4 regions of the Streptomyces sp. NPDC002845 genome follow, and region 1 is predicted to be linked to each of the others. Evidence: riboswitches for the same ligand, from Rfam matches in the RefSeq annotation. Region 1 holds a riboswitch; each other region holds the start of a gene.
The links. Region 1 has a riboswitch for cyclic di-AMP ahead of ACWD3C_RS00455 (NlpC/P60 family protein). Riboswitches for the same ligand answer to the same signal wherever they lie in the genome.
Positions count from the first base shown of each region.

Region 2: it holds a riboswitch for cyclic di-AMP, as region 1 does, so the genes downstream of both, ACWD3C_RS20005 (M23 family metallopeptidase) here and ACWD3C_RS00455 (NlpC/P60 family protein) in region 1, are expected to answer to the same signal.
Region 3: it holds a riboswitch for cyclic di-AMP, as region 1 does, so the genes downstream of both, ACWD3C_RS41025 (transglycosylase family protein) here and ACWD3C_RS00455 (NlpC/P60 family protein) in region 1, are expected to answer to the same signal.
Region 4: it holds a riboswitch for cyclic di-AMP, as region 1 does, so the genes downstream of both, ACWD3C_RS17695 (M23 family metallopeptidase) here and ACWD3C_RS00455 (NlpC/P60 family protein) in region 1, are expected to answer to the same signal.

Region 1 covers NZ_JBSFUU010000001.1:113,608-118,094, forward strand. The annotation lists gene ACWD3C_RS00445 (NlpC/P60 family protein) at 1-163, opposite strand, end outside; gene ACWD3C_RS00450 (hypothetical protein) at 606-959, shown strand; gene ACWD3C_RS00455 (NlpC/P60 family protein) at 997-2,169, opposite strand; cyclic di-AMP (ydaO/yuaA leader) riboswitch at 2,179-2,349, opposite strand; gene pcrA (DNA helicase PcrA) at 2,724-4,487, shown strand, end outside.
Region 2 covers NZ_JBSFUU010000025.1:84,030-88,516, forward strand. The annotation lists gene ACWD3C_RS20000 (alpha-galactosidase) at 1-2,007, shown strand, start outside; cyclic di-AMP (ydaO/yuaA leader) riboswitch at 2,306-2,465, shown strand; gene ACWD3C_RS20005 (M23 family metallopeptidase) at 2,470-3,486, shown strand; partial or broken gene ACWD3C_RS20010 (DUF6250 domain-containing protein) at 3,653-3,847, shown strand; gene ACWD3C_RS20015 (SGNH/GDSL hydrolase family protein) at 3,989-4,487, shown strand, end outside.
Region 3 covers NZ_JBSFUU010000093.1:17,246-21,732, forward strand. The annotation lists gene ACWD3C_RS41010 (DUF501 domain-containing protein) at 1-52, opposite strand, end outside; gene ACWD3C_RS41015 (FtsB family cell division protein) at 101-589, opposite strand; gene eno (phosphopyruvate hydratase) at 797-2,086, opposite strand; gene ACWD3C_RS41025 (transglycosylase family protein) at 2,540-3,256, opposite strand; cyclic di-AMP (ydaO/yuaA leader) riboswitch at 3,262-3,437, opposite strand; gene ACWD3C_RS41030 (transglycosylase family protein) at 3,614-4,487, opposite strand, start outside.
Region 4 covers NZ_JBSFUU010000021.1:120,708-125,194, reverse strand. The annotation lists gene ACWD3C_RS17700 (M16 family metallopeptidase) at 1-986, shown strand, start outside; cyclic di-AMP (ydaO/yuaA leader) riboswitch at 1,180-1,345, shown strand; gene ACWD3C_RS17695 (M23 family metallopeptidase) at 1,358-2,122, shown strand; gene ACWD3C_RS17690 (GntR family transcriptional regulator) at 2,333-3,037, shown strand; gene ACWD3C_RS17685 (HPr family phosphocarrier protein) at 3,209-3,490, opposite strand; gene ACWD3C_RS17680 (bifunctional acetate--CoA ligase family protein/GNAT family N-acetyltransferase) at 3,643-4,487, shown strand, end outside.

The sequences.
Region 1 (4,487 bases):
TGTTCACCTTCGCCTTGACCTGCGTCGGTGTGAGTTCGGGCTCGGCGTGCCCGGTTCCGTCGAAGCCGGTCGCACTCGCCGCGCCCGCGAGGGCGATCGTGGCGGCGGTGCGGGCCGTATTGCCGCTGAGCGAGCGCTGTCGGGGCTTGCGGTGCGCTGCCACGTGGACTCCACGTCCTCTCGTACGGCCGCCGTCTGCACACAGACCGCCTGGGGGAGCGGTTGCACGTCCGGCGGCGCCCGCACAGGGGGAGCGGGACGCCGCCGGACCTTCTCGGCGGGGTGTCCGACTGCCGCCCCTGGCCCGGGCGGCGGTGGGGAGCCGGTCACCTGGTGGAGGACGCTAAACCTGACCGCGACGGCGGCGTGACGCGTTGTACGGAACTGGCGCGGGTGGACCGCCGGGTGACCGCATACGACCGTGATCCCGGTCCGCCGCCGACGACTTCGCGCGGTGCGATGACCAATGCGGCGATTCCGGGACATCGGGGGGCCGTGCGGTGCTATGGGGCGCATATATGCGAGTTTTCGGGGTGGCCCTGCGGACTCTCCGGGGGCCGGTCCGGTGTCGGACAGCGGCCAGGGGCCTTAATAGGCTCCGCCCCATGGACGTACTCATTCACATCTTCGTCGCCCTGCACATCATCGGCATCGCCGCCCTCCTGGGCGGCTTCCTCACCCAGATGAAGGCGATGGGCGAGGGCACGGCCCGCTTCGTCCCCGCGATGCTCCACGGCGCGCTCACCATGCTCGTCACCGGCGTGGTCCTCGTCGGCCTCAACCAGGCCGACGATCAGACCGTCAACAACGTCAAGGTCGGAGTGAAGCTGGCGCTGCTGGTCGTGATCCTCGGGCTCGTGTATGTGAAACGGGACGAGGAGAAGGTGGACAAGGGCCTGTTCGGGCTGGTGGGGCTGCTGACCACGGCCAACGTCTTCATCGCGGTGATGTGGACCTGAGGAGGGCAGCCCCCGGAGCGCCTACGCCCGTCTCACGTCACGCCGGCCGCACCACGCTGTGGATCGACGACTCCCCGTCGTAGAAGATCGACTCCTCGCGGACGTACGTGCCGGGCTTGGGTGCGTGGATCATCATGCCGTTGCCGATGTAGAGGCCGACGTGGCTGATGTCGTCGTAGAAGAAGACCAGGTCACCGGGGGTGATGTCGGCGAGGGAGACCGTGGTGCCCGCCTTGACCTGGTCCCAGGTGGTGCGCGGGAGGTCGACGCCGGCGGCCTTCCAGGTGGCCTGGGTGAGGCCGGAGCAGTCGTAGGAGTCGGGGCCGGTGGCGCCCCAGACGTACGGCTTGCCGATCTGGGCGCGGGCGAAGGCGAGGGCCTTGGCGGCCTTGGTGGCGTAGGTGGGGTCCTCCGCCACGGTGCTGGTGGAGGCGCTGGGTTCCGTTGAAGTCGAAGCCGAGCCGCTGGGAGCGCTGGTGGTCTCCTGCTGCTCGGTCTGGGCGGCCTGCGCCGCCGCCTGCTGCTCCGCGAGCTCCTGCGCCTTGCGCTCGGCCTCCTCCTGCTGCTTCCGCTCGATCGCCGCGAGGCGGGCCTTCTCCTCGGCGGTGAGCTCCGAGAGCAGTTCGCGGGCCGCGGTGAGCTTCGCCTGGACGGTGGCCTTGGTGGTCTTGAGCGTGCTCTGCGACTCGGTGAGCGTTTCGAGGCTCTCGGTCGCCTCCTGCCGCTTCTCCTCGGTCTCGGCCTGCTGCGTGATGTACTCGTCGACGGTCTCCTTCTGACGCTCGGTCAGACGATCCATCAGCTGGTTCTGGTCGAAGTAGTCCTGGGGACTGTCGGCCAGCAGGAAGGTCGCCGTGCCGGAGTCGGCCGCGCCGGTGCGGTACTGGGCGGCGGCGAACGAACCCAGCTTCTCCCGCGCCTCGTTGAGCTTCTCCGTGCGCTGGGCGACGTCGTCCAGGAGGGTGTCGACGCGCTCCTTCTGCTTGGTCGTCTTCTCCTTGACCGCGTTGTACTTCTCGGTGGCCGACCCGGCCTGGCGGTAAAGGTCGCCGACCTTCTTCTCGACCTCTTCGAGGCTCGGCTTGTCGTCGGTCGAGGGAGCGGCGTCGGCCGTCTGCGAGAGCAGGGCCACGGAGGTGAGGGCGGCCGTCGCGAGGGCGGGGGTGCGTATGCCTGTGCGGGCAGGACGCGGCTTTCGGTGCGGCGCCATGGCGCAGCGACTCCTTCCGTTGTCCGCCTACCGAGTTAGCTGTCGGGTTCGGGCGCGTGCTTCGGAAGGTTTGCCCTACGACTCCTGCCGCGGACGGCAGCCGAGTCGATTCACCCCAAGGTCGGTGGGTCCCCGGCTCCGGCTGCCACGCGGGCGCACCGGACTCAGCGGAGGCAGTACGGCCCGGCGACGTTCGCCGGTGGGGGTCGTACGGCCTGTTTAGCACGCTAGCCAACTCGTGTGGCCCCTGGGAAGGTTGATGTTCGATATGCCCGATACGTTTTCGTGACCTTATCTTGAAGCGGTGGCGGCCGCGGCCGGTTCTGGATGGTCTAGGAATGTTTGTAGGGTTTTGTGATGTTCGCCCCAATCTGGCAGTGGGCTCAGGTGGCTTGGTTGCGGACCGCGACAGTGTGACGCTTGAGGGTGAGAGGCGCCCGGGGCGGCCGACTCTGGAGGATCCCCCGCCGCTGAGCGCCGCCCCGCAAGGAAAAGCGGCCGGATTCCCAGGGTGGCGGCGGGGTGTCAGTGGAGCAGCCTAGACTCGGAGAGCGATGAGCAGCCTCTTTGACGACAGCTTCCTGGCGGACCTCAAGGCCCCGCGGGCCCACGAGGAAGAACCCCCGCCGCCGCCCGAGGACGATCACGTACCGGAGCCGGTTCCGGACGATCTGTTCGGCGGGAAGTTCGACGTGCCGCCGGACCGGGACGCCTACTACCGCGACGGCGCCCCACGCCCCGCCATCGACGCGGCGGCGCTCCTGGAGGGGCTGAACGACAACCAGCGCGCGGCCGTCGCGCACTCCGACTCGCCTCTGCTCATCGTGGCCGGCGCCGGCTCCGGCAAGACCCGTGTGCTCACCCACCGCATCGCGTACCTGCTGGCCGAGCGGAACGTGCACCCGGGGCAGATCCTCGCCATCACCTTCACCAACAAGGCCGCGGGTGAGATGAAGGAGCGCGTCGAGCAGCTCGTCGGCCCGCGCGCGAACGCGATGTGGGTGATGACCTTCCACAGCGCGTGCGTGCGCATCCTGCGGAGGGAAAGCAAGAAGCTCGGCTTCACCTCGTCCTTCTCCATCTACGACGCCGCCGACAGCAAGCGCCTGATGGCCCTGGTCTGCCGCGACCTGGACCTCGACCCCAAGCGCTTCCCGCCCAAGTCCTTCAGCGCCAAGATCTCGAACCTGAAGAACGAGCTGATCGACGAGGAGGACTTCGCCGCCCAGGCCTCCGACGGCTTCGAGAAGACCCTCGCCCAGGCGTACGCGCTCTACCAGTCGCGCCTGCGCGAGGCCAACGCGCTCGACTTCGACGACCTGATCATGACGACGGTCAACCTGCTCCGCGCCTTCCCGGACGTCGCCGAGCACTACCGCCGCCGCTTCCGGCACGTCCTGGTCGACGAGTACCAGGACACGAACCACGCGCAGTACGCCCTCGTGCGGGAACTGGTCGGCACCTCCGAGCACCCCGTAGACGTCCCGCCCAGCGAGCACGACGTCCCGCCCGCCGAGCTGTGCGTCGTGGGTGACGCCGACCAGTCGATCTACGCCTTCCGGGGCGCGACGATTCGCAACATCCTCCAGTTCGAGGAGGACTACCCGGACGCGACGACGATCCTGCTGGAGCAGAACTACCGCTCCACGCAGACGATCCTCTCCGCCGCCAACGCCGTCATCGAGCGCAACGAGTCCCGCCGCCCCAAGAACCTGTGGACCAACGCCGGCGCGGGCGCCCGGATCACCGGCTATGTCGCCGACACCGAGCACGACGAGGCCCAGTTCGTCGCCGACGAGATAGACCGCCTGACGGACGCGGGCGAGGCGAAGGCCAAGGACGTCGCCGTCTTCTACCGTACGAACGCCCAGTCCCGTGTCTTCGAAGAGGTCTTCATCCGCGTCGGCCTGCCCTACAAGGTCGTCGGCGGCGTCCGCTTCTACGAGCGCAAGGAGGTCCGGGACGTCCTGGCGTACCTGCGGGTGCTGGCGAACCCGGAGGACTCGGTCCCGATGCGCCGCATCCTCAATGTGCCCAAGCGGGGCATCGGCGAGCGCGCCGAGGCGATGATCGACGCCCTGGCCCAGCGGGAGAAGATCAGCTTCACGCAGGCGCTCCGGCGCGTCGACGAGGCGTACGGCATGGCCGCGCGCTCCACGAACGCCGTCAAGCGGTTCAACACGCTGATGGAGGACCTCCGTACGATCGTCGAGTCCGGCGCGGGCCCGGCGACCGTCCTGGAGGCGGTCCTCGAACGCACCGGCTATCTGGCCGAGTTGCAGGCCTCGACCGACCCGCAGGACGAGACCCGTATCGAG
Region 2 (4,487 bases), on a different contig from region 1:
CGTCTCACCGAGGCCGATGAGCTGCTGCACCTGCACTGGGGCCCGCGCATCGCCCTCGTCGACGCCGAGGCGCTCGCCACCCTGCCGTTGCGGGGTTCCTCGGCCTTCGAGTCCCCGCTCGACGGGCACGAGGAGTACCCCGTCGAGGGCGGCAACCGCTTCGTACGGCCCGCTCTCTCCGTACGGACCGACGAGCGGCGCGGCACCGAGTGGACCTTCGCGGGGTACGAGGCCGAGGACGACGAGCTGCGGCTGCGGTTCGCCGACGACGGGCTCGGCATCACCCTGCACTACCGGATGCGCGACGACGTCGTCGAACGCCGGGTGACCCTCACCAACGAAGGGACGGCCGCGGTGGAGCTGCTGCGCGCCGACTCCGCGACCTGGACGCTGCCGCCGCGCGAGGGCTGGCGGCTCTCCCAGCTGCACGGGCGCTGGGCGGCCGAGTCCCGGCTCGTGCGCACCGACCTCACCTACGGTGAGAAGGTCATCGGCAGCCGGCGCGGGCACACCGGGCACCAGCACCTGCCATGGGTCGCGCTCGACACCGAGGCGACCGAGGAGAGCGGCGAGGTCTTCGGGTGCGCGCTCGGCTGGTCGGGCTCCTGGCGGATCGCCGTGGCCCAACTCCCCGACGCGGGCGTGCAGATCACCGGCGGCGCCGGATACGACGACTCGGGCCTGCTGCGGCTCGGCGCCGGGGAGACGTTCACCACCCCCGTCTTCGCGGGGCTGTGGAGCGACGGCGGGTACGGCGGGGCGAGCCGGGCCTGGCACGCGTACCAGCGCGCGTACGTCATCCCGGACGCGGACCAGGACCGGCCGGTGCTGTTCAACTCCTGGGAGGCCACCACTTTCGACATCTCCGAGGACCAGCAGCGGGCGCTGGCGCGGCGGGCCGCGGACATGGGCGTCGAGCTGTTCGTGGTCGACGACGGCTGGTTCGGGGCGCGCACGAGCGACCGGGCGGGGCTCGGTGACTGGACGCCCAACCCCGACCGCTTCCCGTCCGGGCTGGGGCCGCTCGCCGACGACGTGCACGCGCTCGGCATGCAGTTCGGCATCTGGGTCGAGCCCGAGATGGTCAACGCGGACAGCGACCTGTACCGGGCGCATCCCGACTGGGCGCAGTTCCAGCAGGGGCGCCGGCGGACCGAGATGCGTAACCAGCTCGTACTCAACCTCGCGCGCGAGGACGTTCAGGAGTACCTGTGGGAGCAACTCCACGGGCTGCTCTCCAGCGCGCCCATCGACTACGTGAAGTGGGACTTCAACCGCTGCTTCACGGACGCGGGCTGGCCCGGTGAGCCGTACCCGCAGAAGCTGTGGGTCGAGCACGTGCACGCCTTCTACGGTCTCCTCGACCGGCTGCGGGCCGCGCACCCGGGGGTCGCCTTCGAGTCCTGCTCGGGCGGTGGCGGCCGGATCGACCTGGGAGTCATGGCGCGTACGGACCAGGTGTGGACCTCCGACAACACGGACCCGCTCGACCGGCTCGCCATCCAGCACGGCTTCAGCCAGCTCCACCCGGCGCGGGTCATGGCGGCCTGGGTCACCGACAGCCCGAACACGCAGCTCAACGACCGGGTCAGCTCGCTGCGGTTCCGGTTCGTGAGCGCCATGGCCGGGGTGCTCGGCGTCGGCGGCGACCTCACCGAGTGGAGCGAGGAGGAGCTCGCCGAGGCCCGGGACTGGGTGCGGCTCTACAAGGAGATCCGGCCGGTCGTACAGCGCGGCGACCTCTACCGGCTCAGCCCGCCGGCCGGCGGGCTGAGCGCGGTGCAGTACGTCCTCGGCGACGAGGTCGTCGTCCTCGCCTGGCTCCAGGCCCAGCACTACGGAGAGCCGGTCGCCCCGCTCCGGCTGCGCGGCCTCGACCCGACGGAAGCGTACGAGTGCCGCGAAACGGGCGAAGTGCACCGAGGTGCGGTGCTGTTGCATCACGGGTTGCGGACGGGGCTGCGTGGTGACTTTGATGCGGCAGTTATCCGCCTGCGTCGCATCTGAGCGTTCTGCCCGAAATGGAGCCTGAATTCCAACTGGCCCTGGAATAAACCGCACTGAGTCGATGCCGGGTGACCAGGGTCATATTCGTGACCGTGCGTGGCCGCCATGCTCACGTAATTTGTGCGCGCTTTCAGGGTGGTTAGGAAAAGGTAAAGATCGCTCATTTACGGAGGGTGACCGTGAATAGGCGCATGGATCACAGAAGGAGACGCACAGGAAATCCCAATGGTTGTCCCGAGTGGCACAAGTCGCTTACGTTCTGCCTCAATCCGGACGGACGCCCAATCCTGCCGCCGACCGGAGCCGCAGACCGACCCTGAACGGCAGGAGCGGGGGACCCACAGGTATGACGCCTGTTCCGGTCTCCGGAACGGCTAGGGGTTAAGTCGTGCGCAAGCACGGCCGGGCATCTCCAGTCCGCACCCGACAGCTCACCTCGCAGGCGCCGGAGAGGAATTCGTCATGCCCGCGAAGGGTAAGCACCGCCGTCCGAAGTCCCAGCGTTTCACCCGCTCGATCGCCGTTGCCGGAACCGGCGGCGCCGCGCTCGCCCTTCCGCTGATCGGGGCCACCGGAGCCAATGCCGCCACTCCGGCGGCCGCGGTTTCCCAGAGCACGACCTCGGTTTCGCAGAAGGCCGCCACCGAGAAGTCGGCGACGCCCCGGAAGGCCGCGGAGAGCGCCGCCGAGAAGCCCGCCGCCACGAAGAAGGCGTCCACGCGGACCTATTCGGTGAGGGCCGGTGACTACCTCTCGAAGATCGCCGTGGAGCAGGACGTCAACGGCGGCTGGAAGAAGCTCTACTCGGACAACCGTGAGGCGATCGGCGCCGACCCGTCGCTGATCCACCCGGGCCTGAAGCTCACGCTCGGCGGCAAGGCCCCCTCCACTGGCGGTGGCGCGCCGACCGGGACCACCCGGTCGTCGAACACGTCGAGCGAGGCGAAGGCCGAGTCCAACGCCGGTTCCGAGGCCGAGGCCGAGTCCAAGGCCAAGTCCTCCTCGTCGGAGAAGGCCGAGGAGCCGACCTCCCCCACGTCGACCACTCAGACCGCCGACACCGTCGGCGCCTCGGGCTTCGGCCTCCCCCTTCAGGGAGCCACCGTGGGCACCGCCTACAAGACCGCGGGCAGCATGTGGTCCAGCGGTTACCACACCGGCGTCGACTTCGCGGCCCCGACCGGCACCAGCCTGAAGGCCGTCGGCGCGGGCGCCGTCGTCTCGGCGGGCTGGGGTGGCGCGTACGGCAATCAGGTCGTCATCAGGCTCGCCGACGGCTACTACGCCCAGTACGCCCACCTGTCCTCGATCTCCGTCTCGGCGGGCCAGTCCGTGTCCGCGGGCCAGCAGGTCGGCCTCTCCGGCGCGACCGGCAACGTCACCGGGCCGCACCTGCACTTCGAGATCCGTACGACCCCGGACTACGGCTCCGACCTCGACCCGCTGGCGTACCTGCGGTCGAAGGGCGTCACCATCTGACGTTCACCTCGCTCCGAAGGCCGGACCCCACGATCCCCGGGGTCCGGCCTTCGGCGTTTCCGCGTGGCCCCGAGGGGTGGAAGAGGGAAGGAGCGCGGACAAGTCCGGGCCGATCCTTGGGCAGAGCCCGTATGCGGCGCCACTGGCTGTGACGCATGTGCCGACAACCGAGCCGTTGCTCGTCGCGAACGAGCCGCACCGCGTCCGGATCGTCTCGGACGGCTCGACCGTCCAGTGGTGGAACAACGGACGGCTGGTCTTCGACCACGTGGACCAGGAGCCTTGCACGAGTGGGCACTTCGCCTTCCGGACGGTGTGGAGCCATTTCCGGATCACGGGCTTCCGGGTCTGGCGCAGTTGACGGCCGTATTCCAAGTTGGCCAAGACTTGACGAGTGGCCTATCTCACCGCGCGTCAACCCTTTCCTACGGTCGCGTAGCTCACACCCAAAGGTGAATCATGTTCCGATGTGGCAGACGATTCGAAGAATGACAGCAGATCAGTGATCGGGTCGTACGTGGCGGTGGGGGACAGCTTCACCGAGGGCGTCGGCGACCCCGGCCCCGACGGGGCGTTCGTCGGCTGGGCCGACCGGTTCGCGGTGCTCCTCGCCGACCGGCGGCCCGAGGGCGACTTCGACTACACCAACCTCGCCGTGCGCGGGAAACTGCTCGACCAAGTCGTCGAGGACCAACTCTCGAAAGCCAAGGAGCTCGCACCGGACCTGGTCTCCTTCTGCGCGGGCGGCAACGACATCATCCGGCCGGGCACCGACCCCGACGAGGTCGCCGAGCGCTTCGAACGCGCGGTCGCCGATCTCACCTCGTCCGTCGGCACCGTCATGGTGACCACCGGCTTCGACACCCGTGGCGTACCCGTGCTGAAGCATCTGCGCGGCAAGATCGCCACGTACAACCTGCATGTGCGCGCCATCGCCGACCGGTACGGCTGTCCCGTACTGGACCTGTGGTCGCTGAAGACCATCCAGGACCGGCGTGCCT
Region 3 (4,487 bases), on a different contig from region 1:
CGTCCGCGTCGGTCGGCTCGGTGCGCGGGGTGGAAGGGGGCGGGGATTCCATACCTGTACTCGAGTCTCCCTGAAGTCTCTGAAGTCGTTCACCAGTCGTTCACCGGTCGGAGGCGACGGCGGCGGCGTCGGCCTTGTCGACCCCGTCCCAGACATTGGCGTACCAGGGACGGTCGGCCGCCCCCTGCGTCGCACGCGACTGCTTGGCCGTGTCCGGGTCGATCACGATGTAGCCGGTCTCGCCGGGCATCACGTAGTGCAGCCGTTGCCGGATCTGCTGCTCGGCGTACGCGTCGTCCTGCCACCGCGCCTTGAGGTCGCGCAGCCGTTCGACGCGCTCACGGGCCTCCTCGCGCTGCCGCTCCAGCTCGGCGATGTCGGCGCGCTGGGAGACGTACTGCCTCATGGGGTACGCCAGAGCCACGATCAGCGTGCAGAGGACCAGGACGAGCAGCGCCGCCCGGCCGGTCAGACGGGAGCGGCGGGCCTGGCGCTTGGTCTGGGAACGGTAGACACGGGCGGCCGTCTGCTCGCCGAGCAGCCGCAGCCTGGTCGCGGTGGAGAAACGGTCCCGGTCCTTCACTGCCATCTGGCCCTCCGCCTCCCCTTCACCCGTTCACACCCGTCGCAGCCGTCACACGCCCCGTCATACGCGCGTACGTCCCCGGACACGGTACGGGACCGAGTACGGGGACGTACGTACGACGCTTCCTACTGCTGTTCCTGCCGCTGTTGCGACCGCTGTCGCCGCTGCCGTCAGCCCTTGCTGTGCTTAACGGTTCGCAGAGCGCTGTGCTTAACGGTTCGCAGAGCGAAACCGCGGGAAGGCCGAGCGGCCCGCGTACACCGCCGCGTCGTCGAGGATCTCCTCGATACGCAGCAGCTGGTTGTACTTGGCGACGCGCTCGGAGCGGGCCGGGGCGCCCGTCTTGATCTGGCCGCAGTTGGTGGCGACTGCGAGGTCGGCGATGGTGACGTCCTCGGTCTCGCCGGAGCGGTGGGACATCATGCACTTGAAGCCGTTGCGCTGGGCGAGCTCGACGGCGTCCAGGGTCTCGGTCAGCGAGCCGATCTGGTTGACCTTGACCAGCAGGGCGTTCGCGGACTTCTCCTCGATGCCGCGGGCCAGGCGCTCCGGGTTGGTGACGAACAGGTCGTCGCCGACGAGCTGGACCTTGTCGCCGAGCTTCTCGGTGATGATCTTCCAGCCGTCCCAGTCGTCCTCGAACAGCGGGTCCTCGATGGAGACGAGCGGGTAGGCCTCCACCAGCTCCGCGTAGTACTCCGTCATCTCGGCGGCCGTGCGGTTCTTGCCCTCGAAGACGTAGGAGCCGTCCTTGTAGAACTCGGACGCGGCGACGTCGAGCGCGAGGGCGATCTGCTCGCCGGGGGTGTAGCCGGCCTCCTTGACGGCCTCAAGGATGAGGTCGAGGGCCTCGCGGTTGGAGCCGAGGTTCGGGGCGAAGCCGCCCTCGTCGCCGAGGCCGGTGGCCAGGCCCTTGCTCTTCAGGACCTTCTTCAGGGTGTGGTAGACCTCGGCGCCCCAGCGTAGGGCCTCGGAGAAAGACTCCGCGCCGATCGGGGCGATCATGAACTCCTGGATGTCCACGTTGGAGTCGGCGTGCGAGCCGCCGTTCAGGATGTTCATCATCGGCACCGGCAGCAGGTGCGCGTTCGGGCCGCCCAGGTAGCGGAAGAGGGGGAGGTCGCTGGCCTCGGAGGCGGCGTGGGCGACGGCGAGCGAGACGCCGAGGATGGCGTTGGCGCCGAGGGAGCCCTTGTTGTCGGTGGCGTCCAGGTCGAACATCGCCTGGTCGATCAGGCGCTGCTCGGTGGCGTCGTAGCCGACCAGCTCCGGGCCGATCTGCTCGATGACGGCGAGGACGGCCTTCTCGACGCCCTTGCCGAGGTAGCGGTTGGAGTCACCGTCGCGGAGCTCGATGGCCTCGAAGGCGCCGGTGGAAGCGCCGGACGGAACGGCGGCACGACCCGTGCTGCCGTCGTCGAGGCCGACCTCGACCTCGACCGTGGGGTTGCCTCGGGAGTCCAGGATTTCCCGGGCTACGACGACGTCGATGGACGGCACGAGCATCTCCTTCTTGGATGTGACGCTGAGAGTGCGGGGCGCAAGGCCTTGCGACTAGAGCCTAACCGCCTCCGGGACATAGGCCAGCCGACCGACCGTCCCGTGGACAAGGACTGACGGCACCTATTGTTCCCGAACGGAACAAAGAGGGGTGGCGAAGAAAAGTGGGGAGACGGAGAAGGTCGCGATGAAGGTGCCGGATGAAGGTGACGAAGGGCGGCGAAGAAGGTGGCGATGAAAAAGCCCCGCCCCGGTGCGTACGGGGGAGTACGCACCGGGGCGGGGAGCCCGTGGGGACGGGGGTGACCCTCACGAGGCCTCCAGTATGAGGACCACGGATGTGAGGATCCTTTGGTTCAACTGAGAGTCGTATGAGTCTCCTGTCGAACCGGAGTGGCCGCCGGCCTCGGCCTCAGCCTTGGTTCGGCTTCAGCCCCAGCTTCAGCTTCGGCTTCAGCCGAGGTGCAGCTGCTGGCCCGGGTAGATGAAGTCGGCGTCGTCGATGATGTCCTTGTTCAGCTGGAAGAGCTTCTGCCAGCCACCCTCGACGTCGTTCTCGGCGGCGATGCCGCTGAGGGTGTCGCCGGAGACGACCTCGTACTCGCCGTCGCCCTTCTTGACCGTCTTGCCGGTCGGAGTCTCGACGGTGGCCCGCTCGGAGGAACGCGAGGCGCGGGTCTCCTGCTCCTGGGTGCCCTGCTCGGAGGAGCTGGAACCCGAAGAGCTGGAACCGGAGGAGCTGGAACCGGAGTTGTTGGCGGAGCTTTCGGTGCCGGTGCTCGCGCCGCCGTCGTACGCGGCGCTGGACAGACCCGTGCCGCAGGTCGGCCAGGCGCCCTTGCCCTGGCCCGCGAGGACCTTCTCGGCGATCTCTATCTGCTGGGCCTTGGTGGCCTGGTCCGCGGTGGCGGCGTACTGGGTGCCGCCGTACCCGGCCCAGGTCGAGGCCGAGAACTGCAGGCCGCCGTAGTACCCGTTGCCGGTGTTGATGGACCAGTTGCCGCCGGACTCGCACTGCGCGACCGCGTCCCACTCGGAGGCGGTGGCGGCGGAGGCGCTGCCGGCGGCCATCAGCGGGGCGGCGATGGCGGCGCCGGTGACACCGGCGAGCGCGACGAGGCGGCTGGCCTTGGACGGACGACGGTGCTTGCCCTTGCAAGAGTGCAGCATGTTTGCGATCCCCTCACCGACGCCTACGAGGTGAGCTGTCGGGTTCGGGCCGGTTGAGTTGCCCGGCCGCGCGGATCGCTTTCGCTTCCGCACGGCTTCACCCCGAGCCGGTTCCGGCATCAACTGCCGGGCCCGGCACTTACCTTGGGTCCCCCGCTCCTGCCTACGGCGCTTGACGCGACGACTGTTCCCGTGCGGCCGTTGGCAGGATTCGGCGTGACGACCGCAGGAGCCCGCTGTGGCGAGCAGTCACGACCGTAAACACGCGATTCGCCGAATTTCAAAAAGGATCAGGGCTTCTGTGATTCATCTCCCACCGAGATCAAAACGGGCATTCGGTGCGAAGCATGACGCGAACTACCGCTGCTTTTCGCCCGATTCGACCCCGAGCTCCAGGGTCTGACCGGGCATGATGTGGTTCGGGTCAGCACCGACCGTCCCCCTGTTGTCTGCGTACAGCACGGACCATCCGCCTTCGACGCCAAGGGAGTCGGCGATCGCCCACAGGGTGTCCCCGGTACGGACGACGTACGAGCCGTCGTCCGGCGCCTCGCGGGAGGCGTGACGGCCAGAGGGGGTGCCGGTACGACCGTCGTCGATACGGCCGCCGGTCGCGCCCTCGTCGGCGCTCTCGTCGGCACTGTCGCCGCGGTGGCGGCCGGTGCCGGTGGTTTCGGTGTCGGCTTCGACTTCGGTTTCGGTGCCGGTTTCGGCGCTCTCCTCGCCGTCGCCGCCGGTCGAAGAGTCGGCGCCCTGTTGGGAGTTGCCGGAAGCGCCACTCCCGGTGTCGCCTGTGGCCGAGCTGTCGGAGTCCTGTGAGGTGCTCTCGCCGGTGTCGACCAGTCCGGTGTCGGCCTTGGTGGAACCTTCGGCGACATCCGGGGACGGGTCGGAGGTACCGGATGAGTCAGAGGTACCGGACGGGTCGGAAGCGTCGGACGAACCAGAAATACCGGATGAATCAGGAGTACCGGATGAGTCGGACGAGTCAGATGAACCGGACTGGCCGTCACCCACGACCCCGGTGTCTACGTCGGCGGAGCCGGAGTCCCTGCCGAGGCCGGTGAGCAGGCCGCAGGAGGCCCAGACGCCGACGCCCTGGTCGGCGAGGATTCTCTCGGCGACGGCTATCTGCTGGGAACGGCTGGCCTGGTCGGCGCGCTCCGCGTACTCGCGGCCGCCGTACTTCTCCCAGTTCTCCTGCGACAACTGGAGTCCGCCGTAGTACCCG
Region 4 (4,487 bases), on a different contig from region 1:
TCGAGGACAGCGAGGTCGAACGCCTCGTACGGAACCGGCTGGACGAGATCCCGCACGAGACCGCCAACCCGGCCCGCCGTGCCGCCAAGGAGCTCTCCAGGCAGCTGTTCCCGGCGACCTCGCGCATGTCGCGCCCGCGCCAGGGCACCGAGGAGACGGTGTCGGCCATCGACTCGGCGGCCGTGCGCGCCTTCTACGAGAAGCACGTACGCCCCGCCACGGCCACCGCAGTCGTCGTCGGCGACCTCACCGGCACCGACCTCGACGCGCTGCTCGGCGACACCCTGGGCGCCTGGACCGGCTCCTCGGCCGACCCGCGTCCGGTGCCGCCGGTGGCCGCGGACGACACCGGGCGCGTCGTCGTCGTCGACCGCCCGGGCGCTGTCCAGACGCAGCTGCTGATCGGCCGCGTCGGCGCCGACCGGCACGACCGGGTGTGGCCCGCCCAGGTGCTCGGCACCTACTGCCTCGGCGGCACCCTCACCTCCCGCCTGGACCGCGTCCTGCGCGAGGAAAAGGGCTACACCTACGGTGTGCGGGCGTTCGGGCAGGTGCTGCGTTCCGCGCCCGGCGGCACGGGCGCCTCGATGCTCGCCATCAGCGGCTCCGTCGACACACCGAACACCGGCCCCGCGCTCGACGACCTGTGGACCGTGCTGCGCACCCTCGCGGCCGAGGGCCTGACGGACGCTGAGCGGGACATCGCCGTGCAGAACCTCGTCGGGGTCGCGCCCCTGAAGTACGAGACCGCGGCGGCCGTCGCGAGCACGCTCGCCGACCAGGTCGAGCAGTACCTGCCGGACGACTACCAGGCGACGCTGTATCAGCAGCTCGCCGCCACCGGCACCGTGGAGGCCACCGCGGCCGCCGTGAACGCCTTCCCGGTGGACCGTCTGGTGACCGTCCTCGTCGGCGACGCCGCGCAGATCGAGGAGCCCGTCAGGGCCCTCGGCATCGGCGAAGTGACCGTCGTTCCGGCCGAGTAGAGCCGAGGTCGCGACAGGGGCCCTGGTGACGAAAGAGTCACCAGGGCCCCTGTTTGTCCGTATTGATGGAGGAGATTGCCTGAATGACCTGTGGCATGCGCTACAAAACCCTTGATCCGTTTGTCGTTTGAAAGATGGTCCACTTAGCGTCGGTCCGGCTGTTCGTCAGGCAGTGCGCCGCGCCCGCGGCACCGGACAGTCATCGCCGAGTCCCCGTACGGCGCGAGCCAGGGGAGCCGGGGACCCAACCGCAGTCCCTGGGGTGAATCGGACGCCCTTCACGAAGTGAAGGGTCTCCGTAGGAGACCTTCCTGCTCCGAACCCGTCAGCTAACCCGGTAGGCGAGAGGGAGGGAAAGGATCAGCCACTTCATGGCGTTCACCCGCGCCACCGGGAAGCACCGCGGTCCCGGCCGTGTGAAGCGCACGACCACGAGGACCGTGGGCGTCGCCGCACTCACCAGCACCGGCGTTATCGGCACCCTGGCCGCCCCGGCGCTCGCCGCGGAGACCTCCGCCGAGCAGACCGGACTCACCCAGATCATCGGCATCGGGGACGTGGTCGCCGAGCAGATCGAGACCCAGGCCGCCGCCCAGCAGCAGGCCGCCGAGGAGGCCGCCGCTGCGAAGCGGGCCGAGGAACTCGCGAGGAAGCGGGCCGAGGAGAAGGCCAAGGAGGAGCGCGAGGCCAAGGAGCGCGCCGCCCGCGAGGCCGAGCGCCGGCGCCTCAACTCCTACGTCGCCCCGGTCAGCGGCTCGTACGTCTCCACCGGCTACATGGCCGGCGGCGCCGTCTGGTCCTCCGGCAGCCACACCGGCGTCGACTTCCACGCCGCCTCCGGCACCCCCGTCCAGGCGGTCGGCTCCGGCACCGTCGTCGAGGCGGGCTGGGCCGGCGCATACGGCTACCAGGTCGTGATCGAGATGAACGACGGCACGTACACCCAGTACGGCCACCTGTCGTCCATCGGCGTCGGAGTCGGCCAGGCGGTCACCCCGGGCCAGCAGATCGCCCTCTCCGGGGCGACCGGCAACGTCACCGGCGCGCACCTGCACTTCGAGGCCCGCACCACGCCAGAGTACGGCTCGGACATCGACCCCGTCGCGTACCTGCGCTCGCACGGCGTGAACGTCTGACGACCGGCGCGCCCGGTTCCGGCGACCGGCCCGGCGACTCGCGAAGCCCCGGCTCACCGAGCCGGGGCTTTCGCCGTCGCCGCGCACCTCTTGTCCAAAAAATATCCATGGATTCCGGCCCGCCATCGGAAATTCCGGCTCTCTGCAATAGAGTCACTCGAACACACGTCAATCATCGACGTTTCACGGGGATTAAGGCGGAGGTCGGTCATGCGTATTCCGGCGCACTCGGTATGCACGGCGATCCGTGATGACATCGTCGCGGGTGTCTACGAGCGCGGCAGCCGGCTCACCGAGGAACTGCTCGCGCGCCGCTACGGCGTCTCGCGCGTCCCCGTGCGCGAGGCCCTGCGCACGCTGGAGGCCGAGGGCTTCGTCGTCACCCGCAGGCACGCGGGCGCGTGCGTCGCGGAGCCCACCGAGCAGGAGGCCTCCGACCTGCTGGAGATGCGCATGCTGCTGGAGCCGCTCGGCGCCGTGCGCGCCGCCCAGCGTCGCACCGAGGCCCATCTCAAGGTGCTGCGCGGCCTGGTGAGGCTGGGTCAGGAGCGGGCCAGGCGGGGCAACAGCGAGGATCTGCGCTCCCTGGGCGGCTGGTTCCACGAGACGCTCGCCCAGGCCTCCGGCAGCCCCGCCCTGACCTCGACGCTCTCCCAGCTGCGGCACAAGATCGCCTGGATGTACGCCGTCGAGGCGCCCGCCAACCCCGTGGAGTCCTGGGCGGAGCACGGCGGGATCGTCGACGCCGTCGCGCGCGGCGACAGCGAGCGGGCCAGGGCGATCACGGCCCTGCACACCGAGCGCGCGACCGCCGCGCACCGGCTCCGCTTTCCTGCTGGGCCCGGCGGTCCGGATCGCGTCGAGCGCGTGAGGACTTCGCAACATCCCGTAAACATGACGAGCCTGCGGCATTAACACAGAAGCCGTATACAAAGAGGGTGTAATTCGCGGGGGATTATTTCTGCTGCCCGAGATACGGAAATGCGACAGAAATGTGAAGGGCCCGCCCGATAATTCGGACGAGCCCTTCGGTGTGTGCGTGACGCTTTTGACGTCACCCTGACCGCGGAACGGTCGGAGGGTTCCTCAGACGGTCTCGGGAAGTTCTTCGAGTCCCTCGGAAACCAGCTTCGCCAGACGGTCGAGCGCGGCGTCCGCGCCCTCGGCGTCGGAGGCGAGGACGATCTCCTGGCCACCCTGGGCGCCGAGGCCCAGGACCGCCAGCATGGAGGCCGCGTTGACGGGGTTGCCGTCGGCCTTGGCGATCGTCACGGGGATGCCGGAGGCCGTGGCGGCCCGGACGAAGATGGAGGCGGGGCGGGCGTGGAGACCCTCGGCCCAGCCGACGTTGACGCGGCGCTCAGCCATGTGATGCTGCCCTTCGGTGTTCAGGTTGTCTAGACCAGTTTCCCATATCGTGAAGCGTCGCCGGGTCGGGCCCACGGCCTGACCGCGCCCCGGCTTGCGTTCCCCAAGACTGCCTCGCGCCGCTGTCGTACGCGAGCCTTACGCTGGGGCCCATGCAGACCTCGTCGGACCGGCACGAGTACCCCGCCCACTGGGAGGCCGACGTGGTGCTGCGTGACGGCGGCACCGCACGCATCCGGCCCATCACCGTCGATGACGCCGAGCGCCTCGTCAGCTTCTACGAGCAGGTCTCGGACGAGTCGAAGTACTACCGCTTCTTCGCGCCCTACCCTCGCCTGTCCGCCAAGGACGTCCACCGCTTCACGCACCACGACTTTGTGGACCGGGTGGGACTCGCGGCCACGGTCGGCGGCGAGTTCATCGCAACCGTACGCTATGACCGGATTGACTCCGACGGCATGCCCGCCTCCGCGCCGGCCGACGAGGCCGAGGTCGCCTTCCTCGTCCAGGACGCCCACCAGGGCCGTGGTGTCGCCTCCGCCCTCCTGGAACACATCGCGGCCGTCGCCCGCGAGCGCGGCATCCGCCGCTTCGCCGCCGAGGTGCTGCCCGCCAACGCCAAGATGATCAAGGTGTTCACGGACGCGGGGTACCAGCAGAAGCGCAGCTTCGAGGACGGTGTCGTACGCCTGGAGTTCGGCCTGGAGCCCACCGACCGCTCGCTCGCAGTGCAGCGCGCGCGTGAGCAACGCGCCGAGGCGCGGTCCGTGCAGCGGCTCCTCGCGCCCGGCTCGGTCGCCGTCATCGGCGCGGGGCGTATGCCCGGGGGCGTCGGCCGCAGCGTGCTCGGCAACCTCAAGGACGCCGGCTTCACCGGTCGGCTGTACGCCGTGAACAGGGCCGTTCAGGAGAAGGAACTCGACGGCGTCCCGGCGTACCGCTCCATCGGCGAGATCGGCGAGCCCGTGGACCTCGCGGTCGTCGCCGTACCGGCCGC